One region of the [Clostridium] hylemonae DSM 15053 genome, then DNA from elsewhere that is predicted to be linked to it. Evidence: predicted binding sites of a transcription regulator. Region 1 holds the regulator's gene; each other region holds the start of a gene.
The links. The regulator NrdR, encoded in region 1, represses ribonucleotide reductase genes. The targets are predictions, from matches to a motif close to CACAANATNTTGTG.
Positions count from the first base shown of each region.

Region 2: a site for NrdR is predicted at 4,871-4,884, ahead of LAJLEIBI_RS08640 (ribonucleoside-diphosphate reductase subunit alpha). Genes of this name have one in related genera too.
Region 3: a site for NrdR is predicted at 8,685-8,698, ahead of nrdD (anaerobic ribonucleoside-triphosphate reductase). Genes of this name have one in related genera too.

Region 1 is NZ_CP036524.1:2,797,714-2,808,056, reverse strand. Features, by position in the region: gene LAJLEIBI_RS13105 (sporulation initiation factor Spo0A C-terminal domain-containing protein) at 1-138, opposite strand, end outside; gene LAJLEIBI_RS18110 (hypothetical protein) at 276-431, opposite strand; tRNA gene LAJLEIBI_RS13100 (tRNA-Gly) at 560-630, opposite strand; gene arcC (carbamate kinase) at 915-1,844, shown strand; gene LAJLEIBI_RS13090 (ferredoxin) at 1,905-2,090, shown strand; gene LAJLEIBI_RS13085 (helix-turn-helix transcriptional regulator) at 2,253-2,459, shown strand; gene LAJLEIBI_RS13080 (hypothetical protein) at 2,462-2,911, shown strand; gene LAJLEIBI_RS13075 (ABC transporter ATP-binding protein) at 2,987-3,760, shown strand; gene LAJLEIBI_RS13070 (ABC transporter permease) at 3,762-4,976, shown strand; gene LAJLEIBI_RS13065 (YlmC/YmxH family sporulation protein) at 5,100-5,342, shown strand; gene nrdR (transcriptional regulator NrdR) at 5,427-5,879, shown strand; gene truA (tRNA pseudouridine(38-40) synthase TruA) at 6,124-6,858, shown strand; gene xth (exodeoxyribonuclease III) at 6,888-7,640, shown strand; gene fabG (3-oxoacyl-ACP reductase FabG) at 7,637-8,362, opposite strand; gene LAJLEIBI_RS13040 (efflux RND transporter permease subunit) at 8,571-10,343, shown strand, end outside.
Region 2 is NZ_CP036524.1:1,882,105-1,892,447, forward strand. Features, by position in the region: gene LAJLEIBI_RS08625 (DEAD/DEAH box helicase family protein) at 1-565, opposite strand, end outside; gene LAJLEIBI_RS08630 (DMT family transporter) at 605-1,489, opposite strand; gene LAJLEIBI_RS08635 (ribonucleotide-diphosphate reductase subunit beta) at 1,525-2,568, opposite strand; gene LAJLEIBI_RS08640 (ribonucleoside-diphosphate reductase subunit alpha) at 2,596-4,821, opposite strand; gene asnA (aspartate--ammonia ligase) at 5,022-6,032, shown strand; gene LAJLEIBI_RS08655 (DMT family transporter) at 6,442-7,341, opposite strand; gene LAJLEIBI_RS08660 (amidohydrolase family protein) at 7,367-8,158, opposite strand; gene LAJLEIBI_RS08665 (CBS domain-containing protein) at 8,217-8,633, opposite strand; gene LAJLEIBI_RS08670 (aspartate kinase) at 8,655-9,974, opposite strand; gene LAJLEIBI_RS08675 (HAD family hydrolase) at 10,036-10,343, opposite strand, start outside.
Region 3 is NZ_CP036524.1:2,085,962-2,096,304, reverse strand. Features, by position in the region: gene LAJLEIBI_RS09720 (glycosyltransferase family 2 protein) at 1-607, shown strand, start outside; gene LAJLEIBI_RS09715 (DUF4874 domain-containing protein) at 655-1,947, shown strand; gene LAJLEIBI_RS09710 (CDP-glycerol glycerophosphotransferase family protein) at 1,978-3,135, shown strand; gene LAJLEIBI_RS09705 (hypothetical protein) at 3,241-3,465, shown strand; gene LAJLEIBI_RS09700 (alanine/glycine:cation symporter family protein) at 3,966-5,351, shown strand; T-box leader at 5,413-5,661, shown strand; gene LAJLEIBI_RS09695 (ABC transporter substrate-binding protein) at 5,838-6,854, shown strand; gene LAJLEIBI_RS09690 (ABC transporter permease) at 6,891-7,772, shown strand; gene LAJLEIBI_RS09685 (ABC transporter ATP-binding protein) at 7,765-8,538, shown strand; gene nrdD (anaerobic ribonucleoside-triphosphate reductase) at 8,760-10,343, shown strand, end outside.

The DNA of each region.
Region 1 (10,343 bases):
TACGGAAAGCAGATAACGTTCGTCAAGCATACATAGATGAAGAGCATATTGCAGATAATAGAAACCTTGGTATGTTGAGCGAATCCCAAGCTTAAATATAAGGCTGTTGATTTCTTCCACACTTCTTCCTCCTTCCATAATAATTGAGGGCAATAAGTAATTGTATCTAATGTAACAATAAAATAGGGATAAAAGGAACGAAAAAGATAAAAATAGAAATAAACAGACGAGAATAGTCCATAATCGACAAGTTTTATGAAAGATGGGGAAACAGATTACTCTGCTTCCCCATCTTTAACTATATCCTCAAGAACATGGATCAGGTCATGTATATTCTCCAGACGGACGTCACGTTCCAGGATACAGTTTTTCAAGTTGATAGACAATGATTCAAACTTATCCCTTATTGCAGGGGCAACATAAGATGCCATGGAATCACCTCCGCTGTTAGTGTGCGGAGTATCGTGATAATTATACAGAAATTTCAACAGTAAGAATAAAAGCAATCAAACCTGGTAAAAAGGTCTGATTGCTTTTTTCATTGAATATTTTCTGCCAAAGCAGATGACGGGAATCGAACCCGCCTCTCCAGCTTGGGAAGCTGGCATTCTACCGATGAACTACATCTGCGCATATATCTGCACAAGAAATATTATAGTCCATGAGGCGGAAAAAATCAAGAAATGATTTTGCATTTCTTATCTCACAGGCACAAGCTGCATTGAAGTACCCAAGACAGTCAGCGTTTCGCCTTCCGGAAGGCTGACGTTTTTTGATTCATATATGCCGAAACCGCTGCTTCCGGGGCTTTATACGGAGATATAATGGAAATAAAGGCGTTGCATTTATCGTAAAAAGATAATATAATTTTCTTATATTTTATGTACGCCATTAAATCAAACGAGGTATAGATTATGAAAAAGAGAGTAGTAGTAGCACTGGGACACAGGGCGCTTGGAACGACGCTGCCGGAACAGAAAGAAGCGGTGAAATATACAGCCGGAACGATCGCCGGGCTGATAGAAGCCGGATATCAGGTGGCGGTCACCCACAGTAATGCACCACAGGTCGGTATGATCCACACCGCTATGAATGAATTTGGAAGGGTGCATCAGGATTATACGGCGGCGCCTATGTCTGTCTGTTCTGCCATGAGCCAGGGGTATATCGGTTATGACCTGCAGAACGGTATACGTGAGGAATTGCTGAACCGGGGGATATACAGAACGGTCAGCACGATACTGACACAGGTCGTTGTCGACCCTTATGATGAAGCTTTTTATACACCGACGAAGGTACTCGGCCGCTATATGACGGCGGAGGAGGCCAACGAAGAGCGCAGAAAAGGAAACTATGTTGTGGAAGAGCCTGGAAAGGGGTACCGCCGCGTTGTGTCAGCCCCGAATCCGGTGAGTATCGTGGAGATCGACGCTGTCAAGGCCCTCATGGATGCGGACCAGATCGTCATTGCGTGCGGCGGAGGAGGGATACCTGTGCTGCAGCAGGACAACCATCTAAAGGGCGCCAGCGCAGTGATAGAAAAGGATCTGGCTGCCGGGAAGATGGCAGAGGAGATCGATGCGGATGAGCTGATCATTCTCACGAGTGTGGAGAAGGTTAAGATCAATATCGGAAGGCCGGAGGAAGAAGAGCTTGGAGAGATCACGCTGGAGCAGGCGAAAGAATATATGGAGGCAGGCCATTTCGGAAAATATAACATGCTTCCAAAGTTCAGCGCTTCTGTGGCATTCATTGAAAAGAGGGAAGGCCGGAGCGCGCTCATCACATCATTTGACAAGTTGGAAGAAGCGTTGAAGGGAAAGACCGGCACAGTCATAAAATAAATTTGAATAACCTGGAGTTTTGCGGGACATACTATGGAAAAATGCGAGGAGGAATGACCCATGAAAGCCAGAGTAAATGAAGGATGTATTTCCTGCGGAGCCTGTGTGGCTGTCTGCCCGGAAGTTTTCCGTTTTGATGATGACGGTATTGCAGAGGCGTATGCCGACGTGGCGCCGGAATGCGAAAGCACAGCAAAAGACGCAAGAGACGGCTGTCCGGTGTCTGTTATAGATATCGAAGAATAAGAAATAAGCGAAATACATTTAACGGGAAGGCCTGGTGCCTTCCCGTTTCTGCGCTCTCCGCACTGAATTTAATGTAAAATACACTTGACATATTATGTAAAGCAAACTATACTAAAGGTGTAAAGCGTACTGTACAAAACAGAGAAAGAGGATAAAAGATATATGAAAACCCGGATACAGGAGCTCAGGAAGGCGCATAAACTGTCACAGGAAGAACTGGCCATGGCGGTCGGAGTCACCCGGCAGACCATCATCTCGCTGGAGCGGGAAAAGTACACGGCATCTCTCGTGTTGGCATATAAGATAGCCCGGTTCTTCGGCGTAATGATAGAAGATGTGTTTGACTTTTCAGATGTGGAGGATATTTGAATATGGAAGAGTATAGGAAAAAATTAAAACGCAGCATAATATTAGAAAGTATATTTGCATTAGTATCCGTCGCGGTGATCGTGATAAGCTACATGAGGGCCGATGCGATGGACCCGTCCGAACATGCGGGGAGCTTCTTTCAGGGGTTCCAGGCCGGACTGTTCACTGTGTGGGCCGGTGTAATGTTCTACGGGATCTTTGTGTCCGCTAAGGCGCTTGGGAGCCGGGAATATCTGCGGAAGCTGTATATTAAAGAACATGACGAGCGGACAATTGAAATATGTACAAAAGGCCAGGCGAAAGCATACAGAACATGTATCGCCGTATTCATGACGGCGGCCGTCATTGCCGGATATTATAATTATATTGTATTTTATACGCTTGTAGTCGTGACGGCATTTTCTGCGGTGTGCGGCGGTGTGATGAAAATAATTACGTCCCGTTCGTTATAATTATGTTGACAAACAGGAGAAAAAGAAATATTATTGTATTAACATAATAATACAGAAAAAATGAGGAGCAGGGTTATGATCGAGATTAAGAATTTGACGAAAATCTATAAACTGAATAAGAAGCAGATGCTGGAATCCAAGACAAAGAATCCGAAGAAGACTGCTGTGGATAATCTGAGCCTGACCGCGCGCGAAGGGGAGATATACGGCCTTTTGGGACCAAACGGCGCTGGAAAGACGACAACACTCAGATGTATCGCTACTTTGATCAAGCCATCGGATGGCGAGATCTATGTCGGCGGCCACGAAGTACAGAAAGAACCGGAGGCGGTGAGAGAGAGCATCGGATTTCTCACAAGCGATATAAAGCTGGATGAACAGTTTGACGTGGACTACATGTTCGGATTTTTCGGCAGGCTGCATAACGTTCCGCAGGATGTGCTGGAGAAGCGCAAGGAAGAGCTGTTTACATATTTCGGGATCAAAGATTTTGCCCACAAGCAGATCAAGGAGCTTTCCACCGGAATGAAGCAGAAGGCGGCGATCGCGGTCAGCCTCGTACACGACCCTGATATTGTCATCTTTGATGAACCGACGAACGGGCTTGATATTGTCACGGCCAGGAGTGTTACAGATTATCTGCGGAAGCTGAGAGAAGACGGAAAGCTTGTCATCGTATCGACGCATATCATGTCCGAAGCGGAAAAGCTTTGTGACCGTATCGGCGTGATAATAGACGGCAGTAAAGTGGCGGAGGGATCACTTCAGGAACTGCTTAATATGACCGGCACAGATGATCTGGAAGATGCGTTCTTTGAATTATATAAGGAACGAAAGGGGGAAATGTAAGATGAATGGAATCAAGCAGATATTCGGCAAAGAGATGGCCAGAATTTTTAAAGACAAGAAGATGGTGTTTTCCGTATTTTTTCTCCCAGTATTGATCATGGTACTGATCATGACGATCATAAGCGGACTTATTACCAATATGGAAGATGATATTGAATCACACGAAGCAGTTGTATATGTGGCAAACGAACCTTCCAGTTTTGAAGCCTTTCTCGGTGAGAGCAGACAGGAATTCAAATCAAAGAGGATAGACGGCGGCGGGATGGAAAAAGCGAAAGAAGATATCCTCGAAGGCAGGGCAGATCTGATCATAGAATTTCCGGACAGCTTTGAGAGCGCGGTCCGCGATTATGAGCCGGGTATGGCTGTGCCCCAGGTGAAGACTTATTACAATCCGTCTGAGGATTATTCCAAGGCGGCCTATGAAGAGATATCAGGAGGCGTACTGGAGGCATACCGCCAGACACTTCTGGCGGGGCGCGTCGGAGATCTGACTCAGCTCACGGTGTTTACGGTAAATTCAGACAACGATGAAATGATCATACAGGATGATGATAAAGCCAGCGGCAAGGCGATCGGAATGATGCTTCCATATTTTATTACGATTCTGTTATTTGCGGGAGCCATGGGTATCGGCACTGATATGATCGCGGGCGAGAAGGAGAGAGGAACGATGGCAAGCCTCCTCGTATCACCGGTAAAGAGAAGTTCAATCGTCCTTGGAAAAGTATTTTCACTCATGACGATCTCCGGGATATCTTCCCTCATCTATGTCATTGCGATGGTAGTTTGTGCGCCTCTGATGATGAAGTCCATGACCGGCTCGGGAGCCGACGGGCTGAATATCAGCCTGAGTGTACAGCAGGTAGTCATGCTCGGAGCGCTGCTTGTGGCGATAGCCTTCCTGTACTCCAGTATCATCGCCCTTATCTCCGTATTTGCCAAGTCGACCAAGGAGGCAAGTACATATGTGATGCCGGCATATATGCTCGTGCTTGTGGTAGGGCTGCTGACGATGTTCACCACCGGCGACCCGACACAGACGGACTATTATATACCGCTGTATAACAGTGCGCTCGTGATGAAGGGGATACTTGGGCAGAATGTGTCTATGCTGCAGTACGGCATAACACTCATCGAGACGCTTGTGATCGGCGGCGTACTCCTCGGCGTGATCGTAAAAGCTTTCCAGAGCGAAAAAGTTATGAATGTCTGACACTTTATATCCGGCTGCATATACTGTAAACAAGAAGCAGATGCGGCCGGAGGGGGTCAGACCCCTTTCAAAAGGGGTCTGGCCCCCTTGTGCATTCTGCGCGATTCGGGAGGCGGATATTGTATGAGACTGAGTGAGCTTCAGGATAAAGAAGTGATCAATACATGTGACTGTAAGAGACTGGGATTTGTGGCGGATCTGATACTGGATGACTGCGGCTGCCACGTGGAGGCGATCATTATTCCGAAGTCAGGAAAATTCTGCGGTTTTTTCGGGGACGGGAGCGAGTATGTTATCCCGTGCAAGTGCATCAAAAGAATCGGTCCGGATGTCATTTTGGTAGAAATTCATGAGGAGAAAAAATAAAGGGAAAAACTGGCAATGTTGTTTGACTTCTGTCCGTACAGCAGATATACTATATGTATTACAGAAGAAAGGATTTGGGTCAAGATGAAGTGTCCATACTGCAACCACCTAGATACAAGAGTCATAGATTCCAGACCGGCGGAGGACGGAAGTTCCATCCGCAGAAGACGCTCCTGCGACGTGTGCGGCAAGCGGTTCACCACATATGAAAAAGTGGAGACGATCCCGCTCATCATTATCAAAAAAGATAACAACAGAGAACAGTACAACCGCAAGAAGATAGAGAACGGCGTCCTGCGCGCATGTTATAAGCACCCGGTATCTGCGGATGCCATCCAGAAGACGGTTGACGCCATCGAGACGAAGATCTTCAGCCTTGAGGCAAAGGAGATCCCAAGCAGTACGATCGGTGAGATCGTCATGGAAGAGATGAAAAGTCTGGATGAGGTGGCCTATGTCAGGTTTGCTTCTGTGTACAGAGAGTTCAAAGATGTCAATACTTTTATGGATGAGCTGAAAAAAATCCTGGATAATTAGGAATACGTGTAAGAAGGTATTTACGAAATATGTCGTATAGTGTTAGAATAAGGAAGAAGCAAAGGATTCATTTGCTTCTTCCTTTTTATTCTGTTCAGGAGAACAGGAGCTTAAATGGAACTTAAATCTATTTTTGACATACTTATTGAACGTAAGCGGTTCAAAAAGCATACATAATAATCGGGCAAACAGATGATGATAAGTAACAGAGAACAGACGTAGATTCAGATTGGGTGAGATGCAGATGAGAACGTATAAATTAACCGTATCGTACGACGGAAGCAGATATCAGGGATGGCAGAGACAGGCCACGACAGACAATACGATCCAGTTCGTGCTGGAGTGGAGCATTGGGAAACTGGTTGGTTACAGAGTGCATGTGGACGGCTCGGGAAGAACAGATGCCGGGGTACATGCCCGCGGACAGGTGGCGAGCGTCAAGCTGTCCAAGCTTTATGATCCGCAGGAGTTTAAGGATTCACTGAACAGATATCTGCCGGAGGATATCAGGATCGTCAAGGCAGAGCTCGTCAAAAACGGATTCCACGCCCGCAAGAGCGCAAAGGGCAAGAAGTATGAATATTACATCGACTGTCGTGAGAAGCCGGATGTTTTTTCCCGCAGATATTGTTACCATTATCCTGAGAAACTGGATATCGAGGCGATGCGCAATGCGGTCGAGTATCTTGTCGGAGTGAAGAATTTTACAAGCTTTACGGATGACAAGGAGTGCAGGGACCCGGTCCGCAGGATCACGAATATAAAAATTGTAAGCACGGGAGATAAAGTCCGTATCACCTATTACGGGACAGGCTTCCTTTATCATATGGTCAGGATACTGACCGGCACGCTGCTGGAGATCGGGACCGGCAAAAGGGACTCAGCCATGCTCCCGGTCGTGATCGCGGCGGAGGACAGAAGTCTGGCAGGCTTTCTTGCGCCGGCGAGAGGTCTGTTTCTGAGAAAAGTGTATTATTAATAAGACTAGACATAATTGGAGGACAATAAATGAAGTGCATTTCATGGAATGTAAATGGAATTCGTGCCTGTGTGCAGAAAGGTTTCATGGACTTCTTTCAGGAGGCGGATGCAGATATTTTCTGTATACAGGAGACAAAGATGCAGGAGGGGCAGCTTGAACTGGAGACACCCGGTTACTTTCAATACTGGAATTATGCAGAGCGGAAAGGATATTCCGGGACCGCCGTGTTTACAAAGAAAGAACCGTTGTCTTTTACGTGCGGTATCGGAATAGAAGAACATGATAAAGAAGGCCGGGTCATCACGCTGGAATTTGAGGAATTCTATTTTGTGACAGTGTATACGCCCAATTCCCAGAGTGAACTGGCCAGACTGTCGTACAGGATGGAGTGGGAGGATGCTTTTCTTGCTTATCTTAAGAAGCTGGAAGAAAAGAAACCGGTTATTTTCTGCGGAGACTTAAATGTGGCAGCAGAAGAGATCGATCTGAAAAATCCGAAAACAAACAGAAAGAATGCGGGATTTACCGATGAAGAGAGAGAGAAGTTCCGCAAGATAAAAGCGTCCGGTTTTGTTGATACATTCCGCTACTTTTATCCGGATGAGGAGGGGATCTACTCCTGGTGGTCCTACCGGTTCCGGGCAAGGGAAAAGAATGCGGGCTGGCGCATTGATTATTTCTGTGTATCACAAAGTCTGAAAGAGCGCCTGGAGGATGCCAGGATACACACGGATGTCATGGGTTCAGACCACTGTCCGGTAGAGCTCGATCTGTGTTAAAAGCCCCCGTCTATACCTATGATCTGCCCCGTCATATATGGCGGGGCAGTTGCTATGTTCCAGATCATTTCAGCAGTTTCGGCTGGAGTGCCGAATCGGCCGGCCGGGATCTCATCTGCAAGTGCCAGCCGTTCTTCCTCATCCAGCTGAGCATTCATTTCTGTATCAATGACGCCGCAGGCCAGGGCATTTACCTGTATGCTGCTCGGCGCCAGCTCCTTTGCGAGCGCTTTTGTGAGACCGTGTACCCCGGCTTTTGACGCGGAGTAGGCGGCCTCGCAGGAAGCGCCGAGCGTACCCCACATGGAAGAGATGTTGATGATCCTACCCTGCTTTCTGCGCACCATGGGAGGAACCGCGGCGCGCGAACAGTAAAATACAGAAGACAGATTCGTCTGGATAACGCGGCTCCACTCCCCGTCGGTCATGTCGCTTAACAGACCGATGTGGGCACATCCCGCGTTGTTGATGAGCACGTCCAGACAGCCGCACCTGCTGTATATAAAGGAGAATATTTTGTCTACATCTTCCGGGTCCCCTACGTCACCTGTCACCATGTCGCAGGAACCGCCTGCAGATATTATTTCTCTTTTGACCTCTTCAAGCGCGCCGGCAGAACGGCGGCAGTTGATAAACACATGATAACCTCTGGCGGCAAAGAGAACGGCGGCAGCCTTTCCAATACCTCTGGAAGCGCCTGTGATCAGGACATATTTTGACATTTGTCGTATCCTCCTTCTGTTTTTTAAACCAATTATAAAATAAATCTAAAATCGTATTTTTCCTGCAATTATTATATACCGGAATCGTTGCTATTTAAACCCTCAAGTGCTATTATTTACGTATCAGCGATTGGACTGCCTGTGCGGGCGGCGGCATGATCGGGCTGTATATGCCAGGCGCGGCTAAAACTTAGAAAGAGGGACATCAATGTTATCAAAATTCAGCGTAAAAAGACCTTATACTGTAGTGGTAGGAGTTGTGTTGATCATAATCCTCGGTATTGTGTCATTTGGAAATATGACGGTAGATCTGCTTCCGAGTATGAATTTGCCTTATGCTATAGTTATGACGACATATCCGGGAGCCAGTCCGGAGGAAGTGGAGACAGTTGTCACAAAGCCTGTGGAACAGACGATGGCAACGGTGAGCAATATCAAGAATGTACAATCTGTGTCTAATGAAAATGCTTCAACAGTCATTCTCGAATTTGACCAGACGGCCAATATGGATTCTGTCACAATAGAGATGAGAGAAGGACTGGATCAAATCAGCGGTTTCTGGCCGGATGAAGTAACGAATCCCATTATTATGAAACTGAATCCAAGTATGATGCCTGTACTTATCACGGCAGTGAGCGCATCGGGGGAAGATGCGGCAGAGACGACGCGCATCATCGAAGAACAGGTGCTTCCTGAAGTGGAAAGTGTGGAAGGCGTAGCCTCGGTATCCACTGCCGGCAGCATCGAGGAAACTGTGCAGGTCACGGTAAATGAACAGAAGGTAGAAGCGTTAAATGAAGACGTCAAAGCTGCGCTGGAAGAAAAGATGAACGAAGCAGCCTCCGCGCTTCAGCAGGCTAAGGATCAGGTGGCTAACGGCAAGGCCGCGCTGGCTGCCGGCAAGGCCCAGGCATCTTCCGGTGTCGGTGAAGCAGAAGCTCAGATCTCGCAGAAGGCGGAGGAGATCAAGCAGGCGCAGCTGGAGATCACGGAAAAGATGGCAGAGCTGAACGTGACGGATACGCAGCTTCAGCAGTCGCTTGCAGCGGTTCAGGCCTCGAAGGCGGCAGCGGAGGCGCAGCTTAAAACGGTTAATGTAAGTTGTGATCAGCTTCAGGCGCAGATGGCAGATCTGCAAAAGGATCCGGCAGCTAATGCTGATGCTATCGCTCAGCTTCAGACTGAAATAGATAATTGTAATGCAACGAAGGCCGCTTTGGAAGCCGCCATAGCACAGCTTACAGAACAGGAGGCTTCCTTAAAAGAAGGACAGGGGAAAGTGACAGCCGGCAGACAGCAGCTGGAAGCTGTGCAGAAGCAGGTCAACAACGGGGCCATGTCGCTGGCGGAGGCGAGAGGCCAGCTGGCATCCGCTCAGGTTCAGGCCGCGGCGGGTCTCGGGGAAGGCGCAGCGCAGCTTGCGGCCGGAGAGGCCATGATACAGTCCCAGGAAGCCCAGATGGAGGCTGCAAAAGGAGAAGCGTCAGCCAGTGCTGACTTAAGCGGCATGCTGAACGCCGATATGGTGAAGACACTGCTGGCAGCCGAGAACTTCAGCATGCCGGCCGGATATGTGACGGAGAACGGGCTGGACTATCTCGTACGTGTGGGCGATAAGTTTAAGAGCATCGAAGACATAAAGAATCTTGTACTCATTGACATGGAGGGCATCGACCCGGTGAAGCTGACGGACGTTGCAAATGTAGAGCTTGTCAGCAATTCAGATGAGACATATGCCAAGATCAACGGAAAGTCCGGCATGATGCTGAGCATACAGAAGCAGACCGGGTACTCTACCGGTGATGTGAGTGACCGCGTTCTGGAAAAGCTCCAGTCTATCAGTAAGGAGCACAAGGAAATAAATGCGGTGACTTTGATGGATCAGGGAGTCTACATTGACCTGATCGTCAATTCCGTTCTTAAGAATCTGCTTTACGGAGCAGTGCTTGCGATCATCATACTGCTTGTATTTTTAAAGAGC
Region 2 (10,343 bases), 920 kb from region 1:
GTGTGGCCGTGAGCGACACCAGTTTTACGTCCGTCACATTCTTCAGGAATTCTTCCAGCGCCCGCCACCATTCACTGCGGAGATGGTGGGCCTCGTCCAGACAGAGCGTCCGGATTCCATTCTCACGGATCACTTCGTAGATGTCAAAATTCTTGTAATCTACCATTTCCGTGTTTTTCTCTTCACTTTCTTCTTCTGAATCCTCCAGCAGTCCTGTATATTGCTTCATACTGCTGTAAAGCGCCTGGTATGTGATCGCTGTGATCGGTTTTGCCTTACGGATATCATTAGAAAACCACTTTTCCGCATCTTCCCCTTCGGTAAGAAATCCTTCTTCCAGCCGTGCGATCCACTGTTGCCGGATAGTTATACTCGGGGACAGAATCAGACACGGGTTTCCAAGTCTTCGGATGAGTTCAATACCGAGCGTTGTCTTTCCGGACCCGGGAGCAGCCACAATGTGTACTTTGTTGTCGGACATATACGCTTCGGAGTGATGAAGCACACGCTCCTGATAATCTCTCCATATTCCTTTGAATTCTAATACGCCGTCAAAGATGTTCATATTATCTGTTCCTTATTTTATATTTGGGATATTTCATATTTAACATGGTTTACTCTCGGGCATTACATTTGCGTAAATAATGCCTCCCATTATGATCACAGCGCCTGCCGTCTGAAGCCCTGCCATCCGTTCACCGAGCAGGACGAAGGATGCCGCTGTAGTAAAAACAGGCTGAGAGCACATGATAAGAGCAGCCTTTGTGGAATCGATCTTACTGAGCGCAAAGTTCTGCAGGCAGTAGCTGATACCGGTGCAGCCGATCCCCAGATACACAAGCGCGCCCCATGCTGCCGCCGGCACGCCTGTAAATGCCGGCATAACCTCATTGTTCGCAATACCAAGGACGAGACAGACGACACCGGTAAAGCCGGACTGGTATGCCGCCAGAAGCAAAGGCTCCATATGTTCCAGATAGTGGGAACTGAACTCAAAAACGCAGGCGACAAGAAAAGAACTCGTTACAGCCATAGCCTCTCCCGGGCCGAACACAAACCCTCCGCTGCCGCAGCAGAGCAGGTACGTCCCTGCGACTACAATGCATATCGGTATGTATTTTTTCTTTTCTATTTTTACTTTAGAGATGAACCGCATGAGAAACGGGGTAAATATAACAGGAAGCGCAAACAGGAATCCCGCGCTGGTCGCCGTCGTATATTTGAATGTAAGCGTCCCGAGGATATACGCGCCTGCGTTCAGCGCCGCGATGAGCGTACCGGGCATCCAGAAGGAAGTCTTCATCCCCTTAAATATCTTTTTATGAAACAGGAGAATGAGAAACAGGCTTCCCATGAGGAAGCGCACGGCCACGTACAAAAAGAACGGAAAGGACGACATCCCGTACTTGGCGATTGGATTGCCGACGCCGAGCAGAATATTCTGCGTCAGGATCAGGGATCCATAGAAAAGGCTGCTTCTCTGTTTCATATCATTTTCCCTCCGTCATTTCTGCAAAACCACGGTTACAGGTCGTCGACCAGTGCGCTGCTCTTGGCATAGGCGGTGCTCTTTGCCTCAAAAAAATCTGTCTTTATTAAATTGGCGTTGGAGTATTGCTCCACCCAGCGCATACTCTCCGGTATTGTGTCATACCCTTCATATATACGTTCAAATCCAAGTCCGGTACATCTGAGATTTCCGAGATACCGGATATAGCTTGTTATCATATCCTTCGTCAGACCTTGTATCTTATCTCCGATGACATAATGTCCCCACCGTATCTCCTGTTCACAGCCTTCCCGTATCATTTGGCGGTACATTTTTATATCTTCCGCAGCAAACAGCTGTGGTTCCTCTTTTTTCAGCTCCTGTAGCATGCTGCGGAACAGCCACAGATGCGTGTTTTCGTCCCGGTTGATATAACGGATCTCCTGTACAGAGCCGGGCATCTTCTGGTTTCTTCCAAGATTATAAAAGAACATAAATCCACTATAAAAGTATACACCCTCCAGTATATAATTGGCAATAAGAGTCCGTACAAGCGACCGGGCGCTTTTTGTCTCCTGAAACTCATTATACAGGCTGCCGATAAACTCATTGCGCAGAAGCAGGTGTTCGTCCTCCTTCCACTGGTACAAAATCTCCTCTCTCTTCTGTGGTTCACAGATGGTGTCCAGCATGTAACTGTAGCTCTGGCTGTGCACCGCCTCCTGGAACGTCTGGATGGACAGACAGAGATTGATCTCATTTGCGGTGATATATTCTCCTATATGTGGAAGATTTGCCGTCTGTATACTGTCCAGGAAGATAAGGAAAGAAAGAATTTTGTCGTAAGCCCTGCGTTCCTCGGCGGGAAGACGAGGGTAATCCTTGATGTCCACTCCGAGACTGATCTCCTCCGGAATCCAGAAGTTATTCATCGCCTGCCTGTACCAGTCGCTGACCCACGTGTATTTCATATTATTAAAGTCATTCAGATTTGTCGTATTGCCGCCGATCATCCTTCTGCTTCGGACATCCGTATCTCCGTCCGGATTAAAAAGCATTTTCTTTATCAATTCTGCCATAATATTCTCCTCTCTGTCAAACATGCCTTACGAAGAGCATACATCACACTCTTCCACTTCCAGACTTCTGGAACGTATATAATAGACCGTTTTAACCCCGCACTCCCATGCAAGGAGATACAGATCGAGTACGTTCCGAAAAGTATATTCGTTTGTAATGTACAAGTTCATGCTCTGCGCCTGGTCGATATGCCGCTGCCTGACACCGCAGGCTCGTACAGACCATGTCTGGTCAATAAGATGCGCATTCTTGTAATACCAGAATGTATCCATGGATAACTCCGGAGCCACCCTTGGCACGAGTCCGTTTTTCTTTTCCTCCAGATAGAACCTGTGCATGACCGGATCAAGCCCGGCTGTAGTGCCGGCAATAATACTCGTGCTGCTCGTCGGAGCCGCGGCCAGCATATATCCGTTTCTTACGCCGCAGGAGGCTGCCCGTGCGCGAAGCTGTTCCCAGGCCGCTCCGGTCAGCTTCCGCTTGTCAAAGTAAGCACCCGTCTGCCAGTCACTTCCCTCAAAGCAGGCATAGACACCCTTTTCTTCCGCAATATCACAACTCGCCGCTATGGCGGCACGGTGCAGTGTGTCGAACACCTTGTCGGCAAATGCCAGGTGCTCTTCGCTTTCCCACTGGATCCCATGTTTTGCGAGCATATGATGATAACCGCTGACGCCGAGACCGACCGGGCGGTATTTTTCATTGTTCAGCTTTGCGTACGGGACCGGAAAGAAGTTGAGGTCTATGACATTGTCCAGCGCGCGCATGGCTGAGGATACGGTGCGGTATATTTCTTTTTCATCCGACACGTCAATATGTCCAAGTGACACGCTTGCCAGATTGCACACGACAAATTCACCGGGCTTTGTGACAGTTACGACAACGGTCTCTCCGTCCACGGTCTCGATACTCTGCCTGACCTCTTCCACCGCGCCCATGTTCTGTGCGATCTCCGTGCAGAGATTGCTGCAGTAGATAATGCCCTTGTGGCCATTTGGATTCATCCGGTTTACCTCGTCGCGGTTGAAGACAAACGGAGTACCGGTCTCCACGGCGCTGCGTATGATGAGACGGATGATCTCCTTTATGGGCAGGACCCGCTTGGATATCCTCTCATCCGCTACACAGTCCAGATATTTTTCTTCCCATTCTTTGCCGTAACAGTCCTCAAGCGCATACCCTTTCACAGTCAGTACCTCGTGGGGGCACATGAGATACCAGTCGCCTTCTATATGATCCCTGGCCATTTTCCAGAAATAGTCCGGATAGCAGACGGCCGGAAATACGTCATGCGCTTTCATCCTGTCGTCGCCGTTGTTCGTCCGAAGCTTCAGAAATTCAGGAAGGTCTCTGTGCCATACGTCCAGATACACGGCAACTGCCCCCTGCCGGACGCCCAGCTGGTCCACGGCAACTGCAGTGTCATTTGCAAGCTTGATCCAGCGGATAACGCCGCCCGCCGCTCCTTCAAACCCGCGGATGGCACTGCCCCCTGCCCGCACTTTTCCGAAATACATTCCCATTCCGCCGCCGTATTTACTCACCTTCGCAAAGCTGTCAATGCTCCGGTAAATGCCGTCCAGGCTGTCCGGGACCGTGTCGATGAAACAGGATGAGAGCTGATGGTAGGGCTTTCTGGCATTGGAAAGGGTCGGAGTAGCCATCGTCACCTTCAGAAGACTCAGCATGCCATAAAACCGTTTTACCCATTCTGAGCGGTTTTCCTTTTCTTTCATGGCCAGATGCATGGAGATACCCATAAACATCTCCTGAGGGGTCTCAAGGATAACACCCTTTCGTGTGCGGATAACATAACGGTTAAGAAGCAGGTCAAGGCCGGAGTATGTAAACAGCCGGCTTCGGTCTTCCTCGATCAGTTTGGCGAACGCTTCTATCTCCTGTCTGCTGTAATGTTCCAGTATATAACTGCCGTACAGGTTCTCTTTTGTCAGATATACGATTTTTTCATAAAAGCTTCTGATGCCGCGGCTTTTCATGGCATCCTCCAGGCTGTCGCGAAAACCGGCATACAAAAGCCGTGCCGCGATCATTTCCCAGCCCGGCGCCTCCTGGGTCGTGAGTTCTACCGCAGCCTTTGTAAGCAGGGAAAGCTGTTCTTTGTCCGTCAGCCCGGGTTTTTGAAGAGACGCGTATTTTTGGTACAGCTGTGCCAGGTCATATTCAGGCTCTTTGAAATCTCCTTGTATATGTGCAAGAACTTGATTTAGTCCTTTTATTTTTATGTCTTCCATTGTTCTTCCTCCATATATCGCAATTTATTGTGGATATATCAGATGTTATCACAACATATAGTATTTATCAAGATGAAGTTCTTTCCACAAAATTCCTGCTTTATTCTGCCGTGGTAAAATCCGCATCAAGAATCGCTTGACTTAAGCCTGTCTGTAAGTATACATTAAAAGGTAGAATAATACGCAAAGGAGTCTTACATATGGAACATTTAATCACCCCGGACAACTACACATCTCCTCTTACTATCCGGGAAACTGAAGTCGCGATCAAAGAAGTGAAGGACCACTTTGAACGCGCGCTGGCCAAATCCTTACACCTGACACGTGTCTCTGCCCCTCTGTTTGTAAAGCCGGAGTCAGGTCTTAATGATAATCTCAATGGAGTAGAAAGACCGGTATCTTTCGGTATCAGGGAGCAGGAGGATGCGCCGGCTGAGATCGTCCACTCTCTTGCAAAATGGAAACGCTACGCTCTGAAGCGCTATGATTTTCACTCAGGGGAAGGTCTGTACACAGATATGAGCGCGATCCGCCGCGACGAGGATACCGATAATATCCACTCTATCTATGTGGACCAGTGGGACTGGGAAAAGGTCATCTCAAAAGAGGAGCGGAATACAGAGACACTTCAGTACACAGTACGTAAAGTATATTCTGCGCTGAAAGAGACGGAAGAATTCATGTCGAGAAGATATAACTACATAGAACCATTTCTTCCGGATGAAATAACCTTCATCACCTCACAGGAGCTTGAGGACTTGTATCCCGGCGCCGACGCAAAAGAACGTGAATACCGCATTGCCAGGGCAAAAGGCGCAGTGTTTATCTCACAGATCGGCAAGGTGCTTTCCTCCGGTGAAAAACATGACGGGCGTGCGCCTGACTATGACGACTGGGAATTAAACGGCGATATCATCGTATACTATCCGGTTCTGGACATTGCACTTGAACTTTCATCCATGGGCATCCGTGTGGACGAGGAGGCGCTACGGCGCCAGCTTAAGGCTGCCGGCTGCGAGGACCGGGCAGAACTTGAATTTCAGAGACTGCTGCTTAACGGACAGCTTCCCTACACGATCGGAGGCGGTATCGGCCAGTCCCGGATCTGTATGTTATATCTGAGGAAAGCGCATATCGGAGAAGTTCAGTCGTCCATATGGCCGAAAGAAATGCTTGAGGAAGCTTCTTCACACAACATAAATCTTCTGTAGAACAGAGGTTAATGATAGAGGGAAACGGCCGTGGGTTTTACCGCGGCCGTTTCCCTTCTGTTGTTTATGGGCTTTAGTCTGGGGTAACAAAGTAGTACAAACGCCCTTTGAAGGGCGGCGACGAGTCAAAGGCATAGTAACTTGAACAAAGTGAAAGCCAGCGTCTTTAGGCACTGGCCGGTAACAGAGGCTTATAACTTCAGAGCAAACCACCCGTTTTACGGGTTACATACTTTACACGCCCTGTATTTGCCGGACCGTGCCTGTGCTGCAGACATGTAAGTAAAAGAACTGAAATGCTGATACGATACTTAGTATTCCTTTGTTGTTGTTCAGTTTTTTCGTATGATTTGATTCCCTTGCCGGCAGATCTTGAGATGGAAATATTGAACTATTGTCTTCTGTATGATTATTCATTTTGGTCTCTCTGTGATTTTTTAGGGTTCAGCTGCAGTATTACGAGCGCAGCCACCACACATATGATTCCGACAAGGTTAAACAGATCGAGTGTCTCGCGGTACAGGACAACGCCAAAAAGGCTTGCGGCCACCACTTCAAAGGACGCAATAATAGACGCTTTACTGCTCTCGATATATTTAAGAGCCGTTGAGTAACAGATGTACGGCAGCGCGAGCGTGATGACACTTCCAATGACCGTCACAGGCATTTTTGAGGCATTGGAGGCTATGATCCTTCCCATGGAGAGCGGTTGTGCAATGAGGAGCGATGCAATACTTGCAAGGATAAAGGTATATACTGTGACAGTGAGCGATTCATATTTTCCCATTAGAACCTTGCCGAAAATACTGTAAAGCGAATAGCCGAAGCCTGCGCTCAGGCCGATCAGAAGCGTGACGAGTGCGTTATCGCCTACATTCGCTCCTGAAAGCCCTACCACAAGTATACATCCCGCAAACGACAGGAATAAAGCTGCTATTTTCTGTACCGTCAACTTTTCCTTAAAAAAGATGACGGACATGATCATAACAAAAAACGGCGCGGTATAAAGAAGCACTACCGCCACGGAGAGAGATGCCCTCTGCACAGTGGCAGCATATGCCAGATTATTGATAAAAAGACTTCCGAGGCCGGTGCCCAGGAACCATTTGAGATCCTTTTTGTCTATCTTAAGTTTGTTCCGGTCTGTGATAAGAAGGAACAGTATGAGCACGACCGCTGCGGACGTTATCCTTACTGCGGCGGTCTGTCTTGTGTTGAACCCTATTGCCGCCACGTATCTCGTGATAATTCCCATGGAGCCCCAAAGTACCGAGGCCATCAAAACAAATACAGGTGCCAGTCTTTTCATAGGCCATTCCCTGCCCTTTCTTGGTTTACTGAAGATCAAGAAGCCGCTGCGCATTTTCTCCCAATATACTGTTCTTTTCTTCGTCGGTAAGGTCCATAGATTTCAGATAATCGACAAACTCCTTCTGTCCGGCCCATGGAGAATCTGTTGCAAACAGAATTCTGTCTGCGCCGTGGGTCCTGACAATTCTAATGAACTGCTCGTCGGAGATCCTGCCGAATACAACGCCTGTGTCAAAATAGACATGCTTTCCGACAAGACACTCTTCTACTTCATCCCACTGAAAATTGCCGCCGAGATGGGCTAGCACAAGTTTTTCCGGCTGCACTTCACGGATGAGCTCCGCGGCCATCTGCGGGGTACAGTGAACATCGTCCGGACATTTCGGGTCTTTCCCGGCGTGAACACTTATGATAAAACCAAGTTCCGAGGCATACTCGACGATCCGTTTATAGCGTATATCGTTAAAATATACTTCCTGATAATCCGGATGTATCTTGATCCCTTTTATCCCCATATCTTTGATCTGTCTCAGCTGTTCTTTATAGTTTTCACTGTCAGGGTGAACGCTGCCGAATGAAAGGATACTGCCATTTTGGTGTTCCGATGCAAACCGGTTGATGGATGCAAACTGTGACGGCTTTGTCACGATGGGAAGTGCAACGCTTAAATCGACCCCGGCTGCCTTGCCGGATGCCTTCAGTCCTTCGTACGTACCGTCTGTATATGGTTTTATGTGGCAGACCGACCCGAGAAAGTCAAGCGTTCCTGCCGCGATTTTGTCAGGAAACATATGTGTGTGAAAATCTATCGTCATTGTTCTCATCCTTTTATTGTTATATCTGTCCGTCCCTGCCTGCAGAGGCACGCATTGTTCAGCGTTTATCACAGTCGCTCAGTTTATTATAGCAGTAGCCGATAATATCACGGCGCGTGATAATGCCGATAAAATGCTCCTCATCATCCACTACAGGAACAAAATTCTGCTCCATGGCTCTGCCGATCAGATCTTCCATATTGGATTCTGCGTTGACGCATTGGTAGTCCAGTCTTCGGTCTATCTTCATGATACTGATATCCTCAGCGTCGTGGAGATTCATCAGATCCAGCCGCTTCAGTCCCCACAACAGGTCTCCCTCTGTGATGGAACCGACATATTTGCCGTCCCTGTTCAATATGGGCACGGAAGAATATTTGTGGTATTCCATGATCTCAAGCGCCTGACGGAGTGTATGGTAATCATATATGTAAGCCAGCTCACTTTTGGGTTTCAGAAAAAATAAAATATTCATTGCAGACCTCCCCTTGTCTTATTATATCTGCGTTGTCACAAAAATATCGTACAGTGCCCTTACCGCGGCTTCAAAATCATGGTTTCGTACGCCGATTATGATATTAAGCTCACTGGAGCCCTGGTCGATCATCTTTACATTTACATTGGCGTGTGCCAGCGCTGAGAATATACGTCCTGACGTGCCTCTGGTCGCGCGCATTCCGCGGCCCACGACGGCGATAAGTGCAAGATCAGATTCCAGCTCGAGGAAATCCGGTTCCACGGCCCTGTGTATACCGGCGATCACTTTCTGCTCTTTCTCCTCAAATTCATCCTGATGCACAAAAATCGTCATTGTGTCAATGCCGGACGGCATATGCTCGATAGAAATATCATTATCTTCAAATACTTCCAGCACTTTTTTACAGAATCCGACTTCGGAGTTCATCATTGCTTTTTCTATAGTGATAGAGGCAAAATCTTTTTTCCCGGCGATACCGGTGATCGTAAACCTCGGCTTGCGGCACGTTCCTTCTACTATGAGTGTTCCCTTATCTTCCGGAATATTCGTGTTTCGGATATTGATCGGAATCCCCTCTTTTCGGACAGGGAAGATGGCATCCTCATGCAGTACGGTGGCTCCCATGTAAGACAATTCTCTGAGCTCACGGTATGTGATGACATCAATTGCTTTGGGATTTCGGATGATTCTCGGATCTGCGATCAAAAACCCGGACACATCCGTCCAGTTTTCATACATATCTGCATGCACGGCTTTTGCGACGATGGAACCGGTGATATCGGAACCGCCTCTTGAAAAGGTCTTGATCTTTCCGTTAGGCATGGCACCGTAAAATCCCGGGATCACCGCACGTTCTGTCTCTGCAAGTCTTTCGGACAGAAGCTTATCTGTAGAGAATGCGTCAAATTCGCCTGCTTCATCAAATACAATGATCTCTGCGGCATCAATAAACTCATATCCGAGATAAGCGGCCATAATAATGCCGTTTAAATATTCTCCTCTGGAGGCAGCATAGTCTCTCCCGACTTTTTTGCTGAAATTTTCTTCTATTATTTTGAATTCAGCATCCAGCGACAAGTCCAGTTTAAGGCCCTTTATGATGCCTTTATACCTTGCCTTTATCTCTTTGAGCTGCTCTTCAAACTCTTCCTCTATGATGGCCTGGCCGTAACAGCTGTACAGCATGTCTGTGACCTTTGTATCATTCGGCGTTCGCTTCCCGGGTGCAGACGGAACGACATAGCGTCTTGAGTCATCTTTTTTGATTATTGTTCCTGCTTTCTCAAACTGCGCGGCACTTGCCAGTGAACTTCCGCCAAACTTTACAACTTTCTTCATCTTTTCTGTGATCCTCCATAACTGCCATTGTTTTCTTGCGTAATTCTCTATCTATATTACATCATTTTCCGAGCATCCGCAATGGAATATCTGTAGTAAATAACACTCCGTTTATACCTGACTTCTGTGCTGCTTCCACATTTTCCAGGCAGTCGTCAAAGAAAAGAGCTTCCTGCGGTTCTATGTCATACCGCTTTAGAAGCAGGCTGTATATTGCGGGATCCGGCTTCATCATCTGCTCTTTCCAGGAGAATATCCCACCGTCGAGCATATTGAGAAATGAAAGCTGATCCTTTGACTGACGGTACATCTCGGCTGAATAGTTGGACAGATAGTAGAGCCGAACGCCCTGATCTTTGAAGTATTGGA
Region 3 (10,343 bases), 710 kb from region 1:
CCGTCCCGAAAAAGTGAAAACATCCGTCCGGATCTGTACAGGAAGAGAAGCGGTGTACAAAATCGTGGCAGAGAATGACAGAAAGATGATCACCGCGTGGGGGAAGCTTTACCATGCCCGGCTGAAACCGCTGCTAGAGTATCCGCAGGGGAGGACGCACGAGGATGAATTTGTGACATACCGTGTGTTGTATATCGCGGATAAGGTCGTCATATCGCCGCAGGAATTATACGGTTATCTCCAGCGCGGGGACAGTATTATGAACAGCAGCTACAGCGAAAGACGGCTGGATAAGATACGCGCCCTCGAAGAAGCGGTTGATTACTTCCGGAAAGAGGGAGACAAAGAGCTGGAAAGATATGCCGAGAAACGGTATCTGCTCCAGCTTTCCATCGCATGGTACAGGGTGTCCGTCTTTCTGCCCGAGAGAAAGGATCTGACGGCGCGTCTGAGAGAAGAATGGCTGGCCGGCTACAGGGCATACCGGGAGAATATAAAAGACGCTGTAAAAATGACGGACCGGGCGGCGCTAAAGATATATCGCGCATCGCCCAGGATGTATGGGGTGATCGCCGGCATTTTTGAAAAAATATTCCGGGAGGTGTAAGACAGCACGTGAATAGAAGAAACTCGGGAACAAAAAGGAGAAGAAACGTGTGGATACTGACGGCCATAGTCCTGCTGGCAGCCGGGGCTCTGATGCTGTCAAAGTATAATGCCGTCCGCACGTTTTATTTTGAGGAGACAAAAGATATGGTGGCAAATCCTTATCAAGGGGCATATTTCCAATGGAGCGCAGGGGATGCGGAAGGACTGGGTGATGTGGTAAGACGGCATCCGGATTACCGGGTCGTTCTGCTCACTTATGATCTGGACGATGAGAGGGAGCTTGATGTGATCCCGGAAGATAAGCTTAATAAGCTTTCGAGGGCTCTTGATAAGGCGGAGGAACTTAAGCTTTCCGTTATCTTCCGGGCAGCATATGACTTTGCCGGCGAGTATGAGGATCCTGCATTTGAGATAATGCTGGCGCATATCCGGCAGATCGGGGAAGTGCTGAATGAACACAAAAGCTGTCTGGCGGGCGTACAGGCCGGCATGATAGGAGCTTTTGGCGAGTGGACGCAGAGCAGATACATGGATGAGAAGCGCTACCGGATGGAAGTGGTGGAAGAGTGGGAAAAAACACTGGACCGTGCCATTCCCATTTCAGTGCGGCGTCAGAAATTTATCCGGGAGGCCAAAGAGCGGGGACTTGATACAGAAAGACTTGGAGTATACAATGACGGGCTCTTCTCCAGTGAGAGCGATCTGGGCACATACCGGGAAGACTACGGCAGAGAGGACGACCTCATCTGGTCGGCAGAGAATATCAAGGTTCCGTTTAACGGCGGAGAGATGCCGTTCGTGAGCGGGTTCTCACAGATTGGCAACGTAGTAAAAGAAGCGCGCCAGCTGAGTCTTTCTTATCTTAATCAGGAGTATAACTATGAAGTGTGGGAACTGTGGGGCGGGCAAAAATACAGGGGCATGCCGGGCGATGCCTATATTAAGATGTATCTGGGATGCCGGCCGTGGGTCAAGACGTTAAAAACAGACAGGCATTATGAGCGGAAAGAGACGATACAAATAGAGGCGGATGTCAGGAACAGCGGATTTGCCATGCTCAGCCCGGCATACCATGTATATTTTGTTCTGAAGTGCGGGGAGAAGACCGTCAAGGTGGAAGCCGGCGGCGGTATGGAAGACAAAGAAAAGGGAACCTTCCGTGCGGCAGCCGATAATCCGTTTGCAGGGGAGGAAGGGGAGAAAGAAGGTATTGCCGTAGGGATACAGATCTCCAGGGAAAGTGAAGAGGAGATAAAAGAGCCTTACTGTCTCCGCCTGGCAAATGAGAAGATCGTGTACGAGAACGGGATAAACTTTCTTATATGTCCAAAGAGGTAAAATGAGGATATGGCATAAAGGAGACAAGGAATGAGAAAATATTTTGGGCGGGGATGGCTCCGGAAGGTGTACAGCGCTGTCTGTGAATATGCATTAAGGTGGCTGGCCGTACTTCCGGCAAAGAAGAATAAAGTAGTGTTTGACAATTTCGGCGGGCGGGGCTTCGGATGCGATCCGAAGTATATCGCACTTGAACTGTTAAGGAGCGAAGAAGCACTGGATCTGGTCTGGCTGGCACGCGACCTGACAGAAGAATTTCCGCCGGGAATCCGGCCGGTGAAGTACGGAGGTGCGAGGGCGCTCTATGAGCTGGCTACAGCCGGCGTATGGGTAGATAATTTTAAAAGTGCAATGCGTGTTCCAAAAAAGGAGGAGCAGTATTATATTCAGACATGGCATTCGTCTCTCGGACTTAAAAAGAATGAAAGAGACGCGGCGCAGCTGGACCGCTCATATGTGAAACGGGCAAGAAAGGATGCGGCGGCCACAGATCTTATGTATTCCAACAATGGGTTCAGAGAGGAAAAATACCGGAAAAGGTTCTGGTATAACGGTGAGGTGCTCCGCTGCGGCCATCCGAGAAATGCGGTTCTGATGCGTCCGCCGGAAGCGGTCCGGAATATGGTGAGAGGGGCTTACGGTCTGGAGGCGGATACACGGATCCTGCTGTATGCGCCCACCTTCCGCAGCAGGGCGGACAGGGAAGTATACCGGTTCTGCGCCGGGCCGTGCCTTAAAGCGTGTGAAAAGAGGTTCGGGGGAAAGTATGTATGCTTTGAGAGACTTCATCCAAATGTGGCGGACCTTGTATCTGAGGCAGAGGAAGGAGACCGGGTGAGGGAGGTGACGGATTATCCAGATATGCAGGAACTGATGGCGGCGGCAGATTTACTTGTCACGGACTATTCCGGGAGCATGTTTGAGTTTATGCTGACAGGGAAGCCGGTGTTTCTGCTCGCAAAAGACTTGAATGAATATGTGGAGGAAGAAAGAGAGCTGTATTTTTCATTCGACGAACTGCCCTTTCCTGCGGCACGCAGCGAAGAGGAGCTTGCCTGCCGGATCCTGTCTTTTGATGCCGGAAAATACCGGGAAGAATGCAGAGACTTTATGGAGCGGACAGATATGAGGGAGGATGGACGCGGCGCAGAAGTGATCGCGCATATCATTCTGGAGAAAATAAAGTAAAAATACGGATACCCGCTTTTTTGCAGTGATTCGGTCATATTTGACGGAGTCTGTCCATATATTTTACCTATAATCTAAAATATGGACGAAGGAGTGGAGTATTAAATGGCCAGACGGACAAAATCGTATGAAGAGCAGCTCGGGGCGCTGGATGAACAGATCGCAAAGGTCCAGGGCAGGCTGGACGCGCTTTGCCGGCAGAGGGACGAGGTGGCTGCCAGACAGCAGGAACAGGAGTTAAAAGCTTTATATGAGCTGCTTCGGGAGAATCATCTTACCGTACAGGAAGCTGCCGATATTATCAACGCTGAGGAAGGACAAAGTACATAGGTATTCAGAGACGGAAGATCATCTTCAGAAAGATACTGCAAAAGGTATATAAAGTACAGGGCGGTATAAAGAGATCATGCGAAACGGGCTTGCAGGAAATGGAATTATATGTTAATATGATTTCGTAACATACGATATATAGTACTGCATTGTACAGCCTATACAGAATATACAAAGACTCCGAAGGCGGAATATACCTTCGGGGTCTTTTTGTTTTGCTGTCGGCAGGAAATAGCCGCGCAAATTGTGAGATAAATTCGTTAGTTATTTATTTAACGATTTGAAAAATGAAGAATAATCTTTATTATTTCGTCATTATGACGAATTGAATGTCAATATTATAACGATAGTTGCTATTTTCTACAAATTCATGTACAATGTTTTTAGGTGATACAGGGGGGCGGTCGACAACAGATGTCGACACCTGTTTGTTTTTATCGTAGTACTATTTATATCAGAAAGTGCATACTAAAATCAAAGGAAAGAGAAGGGGGAATAATATGTTTGATGCTATTAATTCTTTCGTAACAACCATCAATGGCTGGGTATGGGGCTGGTTCATGATCATCCTGCTGTTTGGTACCCATGTATTTATGACGATCCGTACAGGATTTATCCAGAGAAAGACACTCTCAAAGGGTATTAAACTGTCGGTGACAAAAGACCCGGAAGCAGAAGGTGAAGTATCTCAGTTCGGAGCACTTACGACCGCTCTGGCAGCGACTATCGGAACCGGTAATATCATCGGTGTAGGTACGGCCATTGCGATCGGAGGACCAGGAGCAGTATTGTGGTGCTGGCTCATCGGTGTATTCGGGATCGCGACAAAGTATTCTGAATCATTGATCGCAGTCAAGTACAGAGTGAAGACAGAAGACGGCCGTATGCAGGGCGGTGCCATGTGGGCTCTGGAACGCGGACTTAACATGAAGTGGCTCGGTGTTACTTTTGCGGTGCTGGCAGGATTTGCATCCTTCGGTATCGGCTGTGCGACACAGGTTAACGCGATCGCAACTGTATGTAACGAAAACCTCGGCATTCCAAAATGGCCGGTTGGTATCGTAGTTGCAGTTCTTACCGGAATCGTTATCTTCGGTGGAATCAAATCTATCGCCAGAGTATGTGAGAAGTTAGTTCCTTTTATGGCTATCTTCTACGTCATCGGATGTATTGTTATTTTATGTATGAACTATGATTTCATCATCCCTGCACTTGCAACGATCGGAAGACTTGCGTTTACACCTGGCTCCGCGGCAGGCGGTCTTGTGGGCGGCGGTCTTATGATAGCCATGAAGATGGGTGCTGCAAGAGGATTATTCTCTAATGAGTCTGGTATGGGTTCTGCGCCTATCGCGGCGGCAGCAGCTCAGACGAGAAACCCGGTTCGTCAGGCGCTCGTATCATCCACAGGTACATTCTGGGATACAGTAGTTGTTTGTGCTATGACAGGCCTTGTACTCGTTACGACGATCATGAAGAATCCATCTATTAACGCAGATACGATTGAAAATGGCGGTGTTCTTACATCTATGGCATTTAGCCAGATTCCGTACCTCGGACCTGTTATTCTGACACTTGGCATCATCTCCTTTGCCTACTCTACGATTCTTGGATGGGCATATTACGGAGAGCGTTGTGTGGAATATTTTGCAGGCAGTAAAGTTATGTTCGTATATCGTATAATTTATCTGCTCGTTGCAGCGATCGCTCCGATCATAGCTCTTGACCTTGTATGGCTGATCGCCGATACGCTGAATGCGCTGATGGCTATTCCAAACCTTGTTGCGGTACTGTTATTGTCCAATGTTATCGTGAAAGAGACGAAGAAGTACATAAACGACCTCGACGCGAAAGACGATACACCGGTACCGGTTATCAAAGATTAGAAAAAATCAGATTTGACTTGACAAATGCACTTTGGTGAATTAAAGTATAAGTTGTAAATAAGAAAAACCGTTGAGAAAGAGGAGTAGATTATCTTACAACATCCAAGAGAGCGGCAGGTGGTGCGATTGCCGTATGAAGGAGATAGTTGAATGGACTTTCGAGGGCAGCCTGAAATCAGTTGAGAGTATGGTGTGTCGGGAACCGAACCCGTTATCAATCAGGAGTGTATGTTAGTACATGAGAAAAGTGGACGATTCGTCAATTTGAGTGGTACCGCGATAATAAGAGTAAATTATTACCGCCTCAAACCTAAAGGTTTGGGGCGGTTTTTTGCGCGTGGCAGAGAATGCGGACATTCCAGGCAGGACACCCGCGGCTGAGAGAACATAAGCCACAAAATGCCTGCGGCAGGCCGCGCAGTACGCTCTAATATTTTCTCTCCTAACAGAAACAAAAAATCTATCAAAGAAAAAGGAGAAAGAACAATGAAAAAGAAATTAACAGCAGGATTATTGGTAACAGCGATGACGGCAGTATTAGTGACAGGATGCGGGGATTCTTCCAAATCATCCGGCAGCGCGGAGAAAGAGAACTACACGATCGGTATCGAACAGTTTGCAGAGCACGGTTCTCTGGACAACTGCAGGGAAGGATTTCTGCAAGGACTGGAGGACGAAGGCATCAAAGAAGGTGATAATCTTACCGTTGAATATAAGAACGCGGCGGCAGATATGGGAACGGCAGGACAGATTTCCGACAGCTTCGTGTCTGACAAAGTAGACTTGATCTGCGCCATAGCGACACCGACGGCGCAGAGCGCATACAACGCGGCAATGGACAGCCAGATCCCGGTCGTGTACACCGCGGTTACCGATCCGGTGGCGGCAGAGCTTGCGGATGAAGAGGGAACACCGGTCGGAGAGGTGACCGGAACATCCGATAAACTTCCGGTGGAAGAACAGTTGAAAATGATCCGGGAGATGCTTCCGGATGCAAAAAAGATAGGGATCATGTACACAACGAGCGAGGCGAATTCCGTATCCGCGATCGCAGAATACAAAGAACTGGTCGGAAAATATGACTTTGAACTTGTGGAGAAAGGAATCACGGCGACAGCGGACGTATCCCTTGCCGCAGACGACCTTTTAAGCCAGGTGGACTGTATCACAAACCTTACGGACAACACGGTCGTAGCGTCTCTTCCGACTATCCTTGAGAAAGCGAACAGCAAGAAGATCCCGGTGTTTGGCAGCGAGATCGAGCAGGTGAAGATCGGATGCCTTGCGGCGGAAGGAATTGACTATATCGCGCTTGGCAGACAGACGGGGAAAATGGCAGCGCAGGTGCTGAAAGGAGAAAAGAAAGCTTCTGAGATGAATTTTGAACTCATCACGGAACCGGGATTTTATGTAAATACAAAAGTAGCTGAGAATCTTGGAATCTCTGTACCGGAGACTTTGTCGGCAGATGCGGTCGAGAGCTTTGACGAGATAACAGAGTAACAGAGAAAGTATAAATCGTATGCGGGAGGCATTTTCATGAACTTGATCGTAACTATTATTGAACAGGGGCTTATATATGGGATATTGGCGCTGGGGGTCTATATCACATACAAAATACTTGATTTTCCGGACCTCACGGTTGACGGAAGTTTCCCGCTGGGGGCGGCGATCACGGCCGCCCTCGTTACGCGGGGAGTGAATCCGTACGTGGCTTTACTGGCGGCGTTTGCGGCCGGCGTACTCGCAGGTGTCTGCACCGGGCTCATTCATGTAAAGTGCAGGGTAAGGGATCTGCTGTCCGGGATCATCATGATGACGGCGCTCTGGACGGTAAATCTCTATATCGCGGGAACATCCAACGTACCGCTGTTTTCGCAGAAGACGATCTTCAAGAATGATATGATCAGCAGTATTGTGCCGGAGGCGCTTAAGCCGTACACGACACTGATCGTCATACTGATCCTGGCGCTGATCAGCAAGGTGCTGCTCGATCTGTATCTGAAAACAAAGTCTGGATATCTGCTGCGGGCAGTCGGAGACAATGACACACTTGTCACCTCCCTTGCGAAAGACCAGGGCAATGTGAAGATCCTCGGCCTCGCTATCGCGAACGGGCTTGTATCGCTGGCGGGATGTGTGTTTGCCCAGGAGGAGAGAGTGTTTGAGATCTCCATGGGAACCGGCGCCATAGTGATCGGGCTGGCAAGTGTTATCATCGGAACGAGCATATTCAAGAAGGTGACGTTTTTAAAGGCCACGACGGCAGTCCTGGCCGGTTCTGTCATATATAAAGCATGTGTGGCGGTCGCGCTTAAGAACTTTGAACCGCAGGCGATGAAGCTCATCACCGCAGTGCTGTTCCTTATTATCCTTATCATAAGTATGGAGAGAAAGAAGAAGGTGAATAAGAATGCTTGAGCTTAGAGGAATCGAGAAATATTACAATCCTGGTACGATCAATGAGATGTGTCTGTTTCACGACTTTCATCTGAAGATAGAGCAGGGAGAGTTTCTTTCTGTTGTCGGGAGCAACGGCTCGGGGAAGACTTCCATGCTGAATATCATCTGCGGCAGCATACCGCTTGAGGCGGGCAGAATACTTATCAATGACAAGGACATCACGAAGGAAAAGGAATACCGCAGAAATGAACGGATAGGAAGGGTATACCAGAATCCGGCCATGGGGACATGTCCGTCTATGACGATCCTGGAGAATATGTCGCTGGCGGATAATAAAGGCAGGCTGTACGGGCTTGGGAGAGGGACGAATAAGGCAAGGATCGGCTACTACAGGGAACAGCTGAGCCAGCTCGGTCTTGGCCTGGAGGATAAGATGGATATAAAGGTAGGGTCACTGTCCGGCGGGCAGAGACAGGCGATGGCGCTGCTTATGTCCACGATGACGCCGATCGAGTTCCTCATTCTGGATGAACATACGGCGGCTCTCGACCCGAAGACAGCAGAGCTCATCATGGAGCTGACCGATAAGATCGTTAAGGCGAAGCATCTCACGACGATCATGGTGACTCATAACCTGCGGTATGCGGTGGAATATGGAAACCGTCTTCTGATGATGCATCAGGGGGAAGTTATCCTGGACAAAAAAGAAGAAGAAAAAGAGAGCATTACAGTGGATGACATACTGAAGCTGTTCAATGAGATAAGCATAGAATGCGGCAATTAACAGCCGCATTCTATGGCCCTTTTCAGACGGAAATAAATATATACAATTTGCAGAGCCTTTGCGGGCTCTATTTTTGTGAATTATTTTTCCTGAGGTGTCATTGACGCTCCACATGGGGAATGGTAATATTAATAGGTGAGTTGAAACACATGATATTGTGATGATGCCTGACGGCTATACTAAATATAGGATGACATCAGAGAGAAGGAAGGTATGCCTGAATGAAAAATGAGGTAAAAGTAGTAAAAAAGGACGGTACAAAAGAAGAGTTTAACGTGCAGAAGGTCGTGGTGGCTGTGAACAAATCCGCCTACCGGGCGCTCGTAAAATTTACGGAGGAGGAGCTTGGATTCATCTGCAGCTTCGTGGAGGAGAAGGTGGACGCCAGAAATGTTGCCGAGATTCCGATCGCTGAGATGCACAATGTAGTGGAAGGCGCGCTTGAAAAAGTGAATCCTGTCGTCGCCAAAAGCTACAGGGATTACAGGAATTACAAGCAGGATTTCGTCCAGATGCTGGATGAAGTGTACAAGAAGAGCCAGTCGATCATGTACATTGGGGATAAAGAGAACAGCAACACCGACAGTGCGCTTGTATCCACGAAGAGAAGTCTCATATTCAATGAGCTGAACAAGGAGCTGTACAAGAAGTTCTTTCTCACGGTGGAGGAAGTCCAGGCCATAAGGGACGGATACATATATATTCACGACATGTCCGCAAGGCGTGATACGATGAACTGCTGTCTCTTTGATGTTAAGGCAGTTTTGAACGGCGGCTTTGAGATGGGGAATCTCTGGTACAATGAGCCGAAGACACTGGACACGGCATTCGATGTGATCGGCGACATCGTACTGAGCGCCGCAAGCCAGCAGTACGGCGGCTTTACCGTGCCAAGCGTGGATGAGATCCTGGCGCCTTACGCTGAGAAGTCCCACCGGAAGCTGATCGAAAAATACAGGGGGCTCGGTCTTGAGGAAGAGACCGTACAGAATATCGCATGGGCAGATCTGGAAAAGGAGATGGAACAGGGCTTTCAGGGATGGGAGTACAAGTTCAACTCTGTGTCCTCCAGCAGGGGAGACTATCCGTTTATCACTGTCACGGCAGGCACTGTGACAGACAAGTACGGCAAGCTTGCGACAAAGAAGATGCTGGAAGTGCGCGGCAGCGGACAGGGCAAAGAGGGCCACAAAAAGCCGGTGCTGTTTCCGAAGATCGTATTTTTGTATGATGAGAACCTTCACGGACCGGGAAAGCCGCTGGAGGATCTGTTTGAGGCGGGCATAGAATGTTCTGCGAAGACGATGTATCCGGACTGGCTGAGCCTGACCGGAGACGGTTATGTTGCCAGTATGTATAAAAAGTACGGCAAGATCATAAGCCCGATGGGATGCCGCGCCTTTCTTTCCCCGTGGTATGAAAACGGGGGGATGGAGCCGGCGGATGAACAGGATGAGCCTGTATTTGTGGGGCGGTTTAATATCGGAGCGATCAGCCTGCACCTGCCGATGATCTACGCGAAAGCGAAGCAGGAGAGCAGAGAATTTTACGAGGTGCTGGACTATTATCTGGAGCTGATCCGCCAGCTGCACATACGGACGTATGAGTATCTCGGTGAGATGAAGGCGTCCACAAATCCGCTTGCGTACTGCGAAGGAGGATTTTACGGGGGGCATCTCGGACTTTACGACAAGATCAAACCTCTACTGAAGTCTGCTACCGCGTCATTTGGCATCACAGCGCTGAACGAGCTGCAGCAGTTACATAATAAGAAGTCACTTGCGCAGGACGGGCAGTTTGCGCTT